3 regions of the Nostoc sp. C057 genome follow, and region 2 is predicted to be linked to each of the others. Evidence: riboswitches for the same ligand, from Rfam matches in the RefSeq annotation. Region 2 holds a riboswitch; each other region holds the start of a gene.
The links. A riboswitch is a leader RNA that binds a small molecule or an ion and turns the genes downstream of it on or off. The one in region 2 is predicted to bind cyclic di-AMP.
Positions count from the first base shown of each region.

Region 1: another riboswitch for cyclic di-AMP. It lies ahead of FD724_RS02220 (universal stress protein); the one in region 2 lies ahead of FD724_RS29790 (glycosyltransferase).
Region 3: another riboswitch for cyclic di-AMP. It lies ahead of ntrB (nitrate ABC transporter permease); the one in region 2 lies ahead of FD724_RS29790 (glycosyltransferase).

Region 1 covers NZ_CP040281.1:536,897-540,180, forward strand. The annotation lists gene FD724_RS02215 (ABC transporter ATP-binding protein) at 30-866, shown strand; cyclic di-AMP (ydaO/yuaA leader) riboswitch at 884-1,016, shown strand; gene FD724_RS02220 (universal stress protein) at 1,266-1,883, shown strand; gene FD724_RS02225 (SLC13 family permease) at 2,152-3,284, shown strand, end outside.
Region 2 covers NZ_CP040281.1:7,026,838-7,030,121, reverse strand. The annotation lists gene FD724_RS29795 (DUF1350 family protein) at 1-206, opposite strand, end outside; cyclic di-AMP (ydaO/yuaA leader) riboswitch at 1,191-1,405, shown strand; gene FD724_RS29790 (glycosyltransferase) at 1,567-2,838, shown strand; gene FD724_RS29785 (hypothetical protein) at 2,943-3,140, shown strand.
Region 3 covers NZ_CP040281.1:531,807-535,090, forward strand. The annotation lists gene FD724_RS02190 (sensor histidine kinase) at 1-770, opposite strand, end outside; cyclic di-AMP (ydaO/yuaA leader) riboswitch at 1,186-1,398, shown strand; gene ntrB (nitrate ABC transporter permease) at 1,496-2,347, shown strand; partial or broken gene FD724_RS02200 (substrate-binding domain-containing protein) at 2,434-2,778, shown strand; gene FD724_RS02205 (IS5 family transposase) at 2,999-3,284, opposite strand, start outside.

The DNA of each region.
Region 1 (3,284 bases), 1.0 Mb from region 2:
TGACTAAATTATTTCGGGAGCCTTTGATGATGGAATATACCTCATTACCTATTAATACCCAGACCGGAGTTCTTCCCCGCACTGGATTTTTAGAAATTGAAAATTTAGTCAAGTCTTATCCGACACCTGATAAAGATAACTTTGTCGTTTTAGATGGAGTTAATCTAACGATTGGTGAAGATGAATATATTTCTGTAATTGGTCACTCTGGTTGCGGGAAATCAACCCTATTAAAGATAGTAGCTGGTTTAGAAAAAGCCACTTCCGGATCAGTTCGGCTTGATGGCAAAGAAATCCGTCAGCCAGGAGCCGAAAGGATGATGGTATTTCAGAACTATTCATTGTTACCTTGGTTAACCGTGCGAGAAAATATCCGGTTAGCTGTGGATGAAGTGCTAAAAAATGCTAATCGGGCTGAAAAAATTAGCATTGTAAATGAACACTTGGCAATGGTAAACTTGACGGCGGCAGCTGACAAATATCCTGATGAAATCTCTGGAGGTATGAAACAACGAGTAGGTATTGCCAGAGCCTTAGCAATTCGTCCCAAAATGTTACTGATGGATGAACCTTTTGGGGCACTAGATGCGCTAACTCGTGGTAAATTGCAACGGCAAGTATTGGATATTTGGGAAAATAATCGTCAATCAGTGATGATGATTACCCACGATGTAGACGAAGCAATTTATATGTCTGATCGCATCATCTTGATGACTAATGGCCCATCTGCTAGTATAGGAGAGATTTTAGAAGTTCCTTTTGAGCATCCACGCGATCGCGCAGCCATGCGAAACTCAAAAGAATATTTTGAACTCCGCAACCACGCCCTAAATTTTCTCGATCGATATTTTGCACAAGACGAGTAAATTAGATTATCATTTTTTTTAGTGGGTAGCCTAATTCAAATTCATGAAAGCTGGATTTGGAACGGAGGAACCAATGTTTGGGGCTAATCTTATGAGAGACACCTTCCAGTCTTAGCCCGTCAGCTAACTCCGTAGGCAATGGAAGGAACCCCCAAGACTTTGGCTGTAATACAGTTATTATTGGGGTTTCCTGGACTGATTTAAGATTTGCAATTTTGGTTATCGTTACTCAATCTAAAATCCAAAATTGTTCGACTGAGCGTAGCCGTACCCCTCCGGGGAAGCAAGCTACGCGTAGCGTTCCGCAGGAAAGTCCAAAAATCTAAAATTTGTCCCCCTGCTTCTTTCTCATTACTAATTCATTTCATTGGGAGAAGTAAAGCTGTGCAAATCAAGCCAATGTTAGCACGTCTGCAAAGTGCCACAGGTCGCAATGACTTAATTGAACAAATGGTACTAGTGCCAGAACCAAGAAAACCTTTCTCTAAAGAACCTCAAAAAGCAAAAGCAGTTAATTTAATTGTTGCTTATGACGCATCTCCTAACAGTCATACGGCGCTAGATATTGCTTTCTGGATTGCCCATCAAACGCGTTTAGCTACTAATGCAGAAGTCACTGTTCAAGCTGTTTATGTGGTAGAAGATAATCAAAGCAGTCAATATCCAAATATCTTGAGCTTTCCACAACAGCCTTCATTAGAATGTCAAATAAGTGAAGTATCAAAGTCTGTGACACAGGTATTAACTCAACCCAAATTGCAGACAGTGGTAACTCCCCTACAACAAGCAGATATAATTCTCTGGCAAGCCCGAAGTCTGGCTGAAGAATGGCAAGGTTCCTTCAAATCTCATTTGCGCTTTGGCAGCATTTCCACAGAACTTCACAAAGTTGTTGAATCAGAAGCCGCCGATATTCTATTTCTCGGTTGCCAATCTGTTAATCATCCGATGATTGAAGCATTAGGTTATAATTTTCCCTGCGCCGTTTTGGGTATTCCCAGTTGTATTGATGAATAATCGCTGTTTAAAATTTCATTGAAGAAGAATTCAGAAGTCAGAATGGGCTAAACGCCCCGCTACCGCTAACAGGAGTCAGAATCAAGACGCTCCTGCGTCGCTAACGCTGCGCTATCCGCTAGTCGTACAGAATCCATTCTGAATTCTGACTCCTGACTCCTGAATTCTGTTCGGTAATTTTTATCCAATTGTAATCATAAGATAAGTCACCTAAAACTAGGTGGCTTTTTTCGCTACTATGCAACCAATAAAACTTCAGGAGTAAGATGTGGACAACTGGCAAGCAATCCTTAGTGTAATTACATTTATAAGCGTCATTATTTTAGTGATGACGGAATGGGTACATCTCACCATCGCAGCATTATTGGGAGCATTATTATTAGTTTTTACCAACGTCATGACTTTAGAAGAAGCTGTTGGTTACATCGGCAACAGTCATGGAACACTCGGTTTATTCTTTGGAGTTATGGTGCTAGTACGGGCTTTTGAACCTACCAAGATATTTGATTATTTAGCAACTCAAATAGTACTCCTGGCTAAGGGACAAGGCAAGCGTTTATTACTCGGAATTGTGGCTATTGTGACACCTATCTGTGCAGTTTTACCAAATGCCACAACAGTAATGTTGTTAGCGCCTTTAATTCCACCAATGGCGAAGGAAGTCGGGATAAATTTTGTTCCCTTGTTAATTTTAATGGTATTTGTTGCTAATAGTGCTGGACTTCTTACTTTAGTTGGAGATCCAGCTACCTTTATTGTTGGTGATGCTGTGAATATCAGCTTTACAGATTATTTGTTTAAATTGAGTTTAGGAGGAGTAATTGCCGTTGCTATAGTAATTGCAACACTACCATTTTTATTTCGTAAAATTTGGAATACCCAGTTAGATAATTTAGAAGAACTACCACATCCACAAATCAATCATCCACGAGCTTTAAGCTTTGGCGCAGTTATAGTATTTTTCGTCCTGCTATTTTTTGTCGTTGGAGAAACTCTACCAGTTCCGGTTTCGCCTGCTGCCGCAGCTTTGTTAGGAGCAGCTTTAGCTTTGCTGTTATCGCACCATAGCAGAATCGATTCAGTTAACAATATTTTGCGGGATGTAGACTGGAGTACATTAATATTTTTTATGAGTATTTTTGTGCTAATTGGAGGGTTAGAAAAAACAGGTGTAATTAATGGTTTATCAGGAATATTGGCAGCAATATTAGGAAAAAATATTATCCTGGGTTCCCTGGTTTTATTGTTTTTTGTAGGTATATTATCCAGCGTAATCCCCAATATTCCTTTAGTGGTGGGGATGGTTCCCTTACTTAAACAATACATTGTTACTGTGGGATTAGCACCCACAGAAGTTCTAGCACAAGATTTTCAAGGGCAGTTTCCCCCAGAAGTATTACC
Region 2 (3,284 bases):
TTGAAAGTAAAATTAAACGGCAGAAGAATAATCGTGTATCCCTGATTAAATAAAGACTGAAGTAGATAGCGATAAAAAAGCATGGGGCCAAATGTACCAAAGAAAGCCCCTGCAATAAATTGAATTACTCCTTTAGGCTGTGGATGCAGAGCAACCCAACTGTGAGAAACGGGTTTAAATCTCAGTTTTAAATTTGTATTAACCATGACTTAGCAACGAGTTCATCTCATTTTGATAGGTGTATATATGACTCATATCTGATTTTTGAACAAGATTTCAGATAAAACCCTGATAAAATAGGCTTTTCAGTCTCAGGATGTTTTCAGAAATCAAATCGGAGTCCTATACTTAATCTCCAAACTGATGTTGCTGCTTTTCGGATTCTTTAAAAAATATTTTCCCAAAACTGAGATACTCGGCTCAATAACATAGTAAAGGTTTGTACCTCTCAAACCATTTATGAAAGAGAGATATTACGATTCTCTAATAAAATTTACTTATAAGACTTCAAGGAGTTGATATCTTCATAGCCAGTATAAATATTGATATTGCCAAATTTAGATGATGCCACCTGGTCTACAAGCTGATGTGGCTATTACCTTAGCTAAGATTTTAAATTTGAATATTCCCCATCAAGGAGAACTTATAGGTCTTGTTTCAATACAGTTCGGATAAGCATTTTTCACTTTCCTTGTGGTCTGGGTAAAAGGGAAAGGATGTATTCAAAACCTTTTCCCTTTACCCTTTAACCGAACCGTATTGGGTCGTGTTTTACATGAATCTTTGGTCAAAGGAGTCAAAAAAGTTACTTTTAAATCTAATACTTTGACATCCCAACCAAGCACTAATGGATTAAAAATGATCCTGAAGTATCAAGCTGTTGGCTCAAATCGATATTTTGACGTTGCTGGTTTTCCTGGTTGGATGCTTGGTTTAGCAAAATAGTACGCCATTGCTATATTTAACTCTTGGAAACTCTCAAAATTATTTCATTCCCAGAAACTAAAGAAAATGTAGCAATCAACATCAGTAAGTATCTTTTTGAGAGCTTCTCAATAACACTAACTTTCCCCTACAGTCTGATTCTTCAAAGCTAGTTACAAAGCGCTTTGAAGTGATTAGCATCACCATTTTTTTGTTCATACTGTTGACATAGTTGATGACTAAAGGTTATAAAACTTTAAGAAAAATAAATCAGTCTGCCTAATCCACTATATTCCCAACAAACATTTGTAAAGGGTAAACCGGAGCGGAGGAACCAAACCTGGGGCGTATTTTGAAGAAAGTTAATAGTTAATAGTAAGGAGTTAAAAGTTACTAAACTCACAACTCATAACTTTCTTAAGAAGGACATCTCTCAGTCCTAGCCCGTCAGCTAACTTCGTCGGCATTGAGAAGAGACTGAACGAGCAGCATTCTTAACAAGTAATGCCTTGTTCTCGTCAGTGTCCTTTGGCTGGTAACTTTGCGGTTCGTTGTGCCTGCCCTCGGCCTTGAGAGAGGATAATAATATCTTGATTTCTGGCGTTTGAGGCAGGATTATTTGCCTTGAGGTGAAAATCAGCTATGTTCCAGAATAAGAAACATCGCATTGCCCTAATTTCTGTTGATGGCGACCCTGCTGTTGAAATTGGTCAAGAAGAAGCTGGGGGTCAAAATGTTTATGTGCGTCAAGTAGGTTATGCCTTAGCCCAGCAGGGTTGGCAAGTGGATATGTTCACTCGTCGTAGTAATCCTGAACAATCTGCGATCGCTCAACATAGCCCAAACTGTCGTACTATTCGGTTAAAAGCTGGCCCAGCTGAGTTTATCGGGCGAGATAACTTGTTCGACCATTTACCTGAATTCATCGAAGAATTCCAGAAATTTCAGCAGCGCCAAGGGTTTCATTACTCCTTAATTCATACCAACTACTGGTTATCATCTTGGGTGGGTATGGAATTGAAAAAGCAGCAACCCCTGATTCAGGTACATACTTACCACTCTTTAGGAGCCGTTAAATACAGAAGTATTGGTGATGTTCCCGTAATTGCAGCCCAGCGATTAGCTGTAGAAAAAGCCTGCTTGGAAACTATAGACTGTGTAGTTGCAACCAGTCCGCAAGAGCAGAAACACATGCGGGTACTTGTTTCTAGCAAGGGAAACATTGAAATGATTCCCTGTGGCACCGATACTGACAAATTTGGGGGAATTCAGCGAACTGCGGCGCGAGAAAAGTTGGGAATTGGCCCAGATGCCAAAATGGTTCTCTATGTTGGTCGTTTTGACCGCCGCAAAGGAATTGAAACCTTAGTAAGAGCCGTTGCCAAGTCTAGTTTAAGAGGTGAAGCTAACCTCCAGCTAGTTATTGGTGGTGGTAGCCGTCCCGGTCAGAGTGATGGAATAGAACGCGATCGCATTGCTAGCATCGTGACTGAACTCGGATTAGAAAATTGTACAACCTTTGCCGGTCGCCTAGATGAAACTGCTCTCCCCTTCTACTACGCCGCCGCTGATGTCTGCGTAGTCCCTAGCCACTATGAACCTTTTGGTTTAGTTGCTATTGAGGCAATGGCTAGTCAGACACCAGTCGTAGCTAGTGATGTTGGTGGGCTACAGTTTACTGTTGTACCAGAAGTTACAGGATTACTTGCACCTCCTAAAGATGAAGTAGCTTTTGCTGCTGCTATAGACCGCATTCTTGTCAACCCAGCTTGGCGAGACCAATTAGGTGAAGCGGCTCGACAACGGACAGAAATTGCCTTTAGTTGGTACAGTGTCGGATTCCGACTGACTCAGCTTTACACTCGTTTGTTGGCTCAAACTGCACCCAATACCCAACTCCGAATTGCAGCTTAATTTTTACAGCTTTGTGCGCGGAACTAATATCATCAGAGTGATTTTGCCGCGCCCAAATAGCCAACGACAAACTACTCAACCTAGTTAATTAGGAAGTCAGAATTATGTTGCATATCGGGGATTATGCTTTGCATCAAAGAACAGGGCAAATTGGTCAAGTTTTCGGTTATGGGCATGAGGTAATGGATGGAGTGTACATAACTACCCTCAAAGTCAGAGTGAGCAAGCATAAAGGAACTCGTCGTCAAAGCAGATTTCTCGAAGATGCTTACTCCAGATGGATACTGGCAGAGGCAGAATAAGGGACTTACAGCGAAAAAACATCCCATCTCCGAATATCACAACTGTGCGTACATACAAATAATTTGGGATAATTTATTTTTTGGAAGTCCCTAAACAAATAGATTTGTTTTTCTATTAAACGCAGAAAAACAAATCTAGTTGTC
Region 3 (3,284 bases), 1.0 Mb from region 2:
AACATTTCACAGATATTATTGATTAATTCACTCACATCTGTGGGTGCTAGTTGAAGTTTTATCTGTCCTGCTTCATAGCGTGAAAGTTCTAATACATCGTTAATCAGGTGGAGTAATTGTCTACCGTTACGTAATACCCGCTCAATATGTTCTAAATTAGCTGAAGTGTCTTTTATCTGTGTCTTGCGTCGCTGTTGGCGTAAAAACAGATCCGAGTAACCAATAATGGAAGTTAGAGGATGTTTCAATTCGTGGGCTAGTTGCGAAAGATACTCTTGATTGGCGCTCATTAAGCGCGTAAGTTCTTCATTGTGGAGCGTTAGTGATAACTGCAACTGCTGTAATTCTCGCAACCGCTCCTCAACATAACTCTTAAAACATCGAGCGATCGCTTCGTCTATGATAGCGTCAATCAAACGCATAGAACGAATTATATCTACAGGTGTTCCCTCTAATAAATCTGCTTGTAGAGCATCAAATATTACTGTTCGCAGCAGATGATATTCTCTGGCAATTTCTGCTGGGTCAAAGCCTTGTTCGGCTCGAATAGCTCCATGCTGAAAACTAGCAGTAACTATTGACTCAATATCATTCTCCTGAGATTTTGAAAGCACTGTTACCATTGCTTGTAAAACATCAGGGACATGATCTTTTACTGCTGTATAAGATAGGTCATCAGCACTTTCAATCCGTCTATCCTTGCGAACTGCTGTAACCCATTTATCGAGGATGGTGTCCGTTTTTTCAGCCAGTACTTGACTAAAATCCATTATGTTAAATTCAGCTAGGAGATAGATGAGCAAACTGCCATATCCAATTAGTTTAGCGATTGCAGTGGTCTTTTACCAAGTTTAAGAATTTAATTCACCTACCAAAAGAAATACATTCTGTATATTCGTTTGTTTGCCGATCAACTCTCCGTATATAAAAATTCTCAAGTATAATATATTTAATATTAAGAAATATTAATCAAGTGGGTGACAATATTAATGCTTGACTCAACTATATTATTTAGCTTTGTATGCAAGGAATTAACTTCCAACAGACTAAAAATATAAATTTTATTTATTCCCAAAAATCAAGGAGATGCGCCGAATTGCAGTATTAAAATAAACAATATTTATTATCGAACAGATGGCTTTTACCGAGCATCAATGTTATATTGTGCATAATTTAGTATCCATTAGAGTAAGTCAGCCTAATTCAGCGTGTCACAGTGCATAACGCTGGAGCGGAGGAACCAAATTGTGGGGCGTATCTCATAGAAAGTGAAGAGTTAAAAGTGATAAGTGAAGAGTTAACTCAGCACTTAACACTCGGTACTCAGCACTCTAAAAAGAAGGGCATCTCTCAGCCCTAGCCCGTCAGCTAACTTCGTAGGCATTGAGAGGAGACTGAAGAGACGGCATTTTTATAATGTTCCGATCTCATCGGTGTCCAAGGCTGGTACTGCTCGGATTTCTTGTACCTGCACTTAAATCTGTTGAGGTCGTAAATGATATTTCAACTAAATTTGGCTGCGATCGCAGCGATCGCAACACAAGCTGCGTGGAAAAAGACAAAACCTGTCATCCTCAGAGATGTATTTATTTTACCAGTATTGGGATTCTTGGGAATAATTGTGCTGTGGTGGATTATTGCACTTGCCAACGATGAATTAATGCCCACCCCACCAGAAGCGCTCATTGCTAATCTAGACTACATCTTAAATCCCTTCTACCAAAGAGGCCCAGGTAACTTGGGAATTGGTTGGTTGTTGATCGCAAGTCTGCGCCGGGTATTACTGGGTTTTTTGTTAGGTGCGGTAGTAGCGATTCCTGTGGGGTTTTTAATTGGGATGTCCAGACCGGCAATGCTAGCCCTCAATCCCATCATTCAAATTTTTAAACCTGTATCACCCTTAGCTTGGCTTCCTATCGCCTTGGCAATTTTCAATTTAGCAGATCCTTCAGCCATTTTTGTCATTTTCATTACCTCCTTATGGCCGACAATTATTAATACCGCTTTAGGAGTTTCTAGCGTTCCCAAAGATTATTTAGATGTGGCACAAGTGCTAGAAATGCCTCGTTGGAGGCGGATTACCAAAATAATTTGGCCTGCAAGTTTACCGTATATTTTTACAGGTTTACGAATTAGTTTAGGCATAGCTTGGCTAGTAATAGTCGCCGTGGAAATGCTTACAGGTGGTATTGGTATCGGCTTTTTCGTCTGGGATGAATGGAGTCGTTTAAACCTAAGTTCAGTGTTTTTAGCTGTGTTCATAATTGGCTTAACTGGATTAATTTTGGATTACGCCGTGGGCAAACTCGAAGAATTAGTAACCCATCGTCCGAAAACTTCCAACTAACCAGATTTGATTGTAATCAAAATAGCAAGATGTAACCAGACTCTGCGCTTCTGCGTGAGCAATTCATCACCAATGGAGCTATAAAAATGGGTGATATAAACTGGACTCGACGAGATTTTATTAAAGGAATAGGAGCAACCACAACCGGGATAGCGCTGTCCTCCTGTGGAATTTCAGGAGATAGATCCGCCAAAGGGCTAACAGAAGAAGCTTTAGCTGTAAAACCAGTAGTTAGATCGCAAGACCTAGAAAAATCCGATCTCACCATTGGTTACGTTCCTGTTAATGATTGTGCGCCATTTGCGATCGCCTGGAAAAAAGGCTTCTTCCACAAATATGGTTTGAACGTCACACTCAACCGCGAGGCTAGCTGGGCCACCTCCCGCGACGGTTTAATTTTTGGTCGCCTAGATGAGAACTCTTGCATAAATATTTTGTGGTATAATTAAGGGTTATTTTTATTTTCAATTTAGGGACATTAAAATAGTAAGAGATTATGATTTTCTTCTAACAAGTATTATCTGGCGATAAGCCTACGGCATGGCTTTGCTTACCGCTAGTCAAGAAGATGGCAGTAAACATCACTTCAGTTATTGATTAATACTGAAGTTATTGGATTAATTCGATTTTTTTATCCAATTTATATCCGATTTATATGGCTAATTCGTGATTATAAATTCCCGCAATTAAATTCGATCTTAACCCAAAACGTCGATGACGATTTCGATATCTATCAGACAAAATTTTAAATATCTTTAAACGACGATTTACGTGTTCAACAACAATTCTTAATCGATTGAGTTCCCGATTGTATTTTTTCTGTTCTTTCGTCAACTTTTTTCTTTTCGGTTTTTTAATTGGTGTTTCACTTAATTGATGAATTTTAGCAATTCCTTGATAGCCTTTATCCGCTATTACCTTAACTAATTCTCCAAAT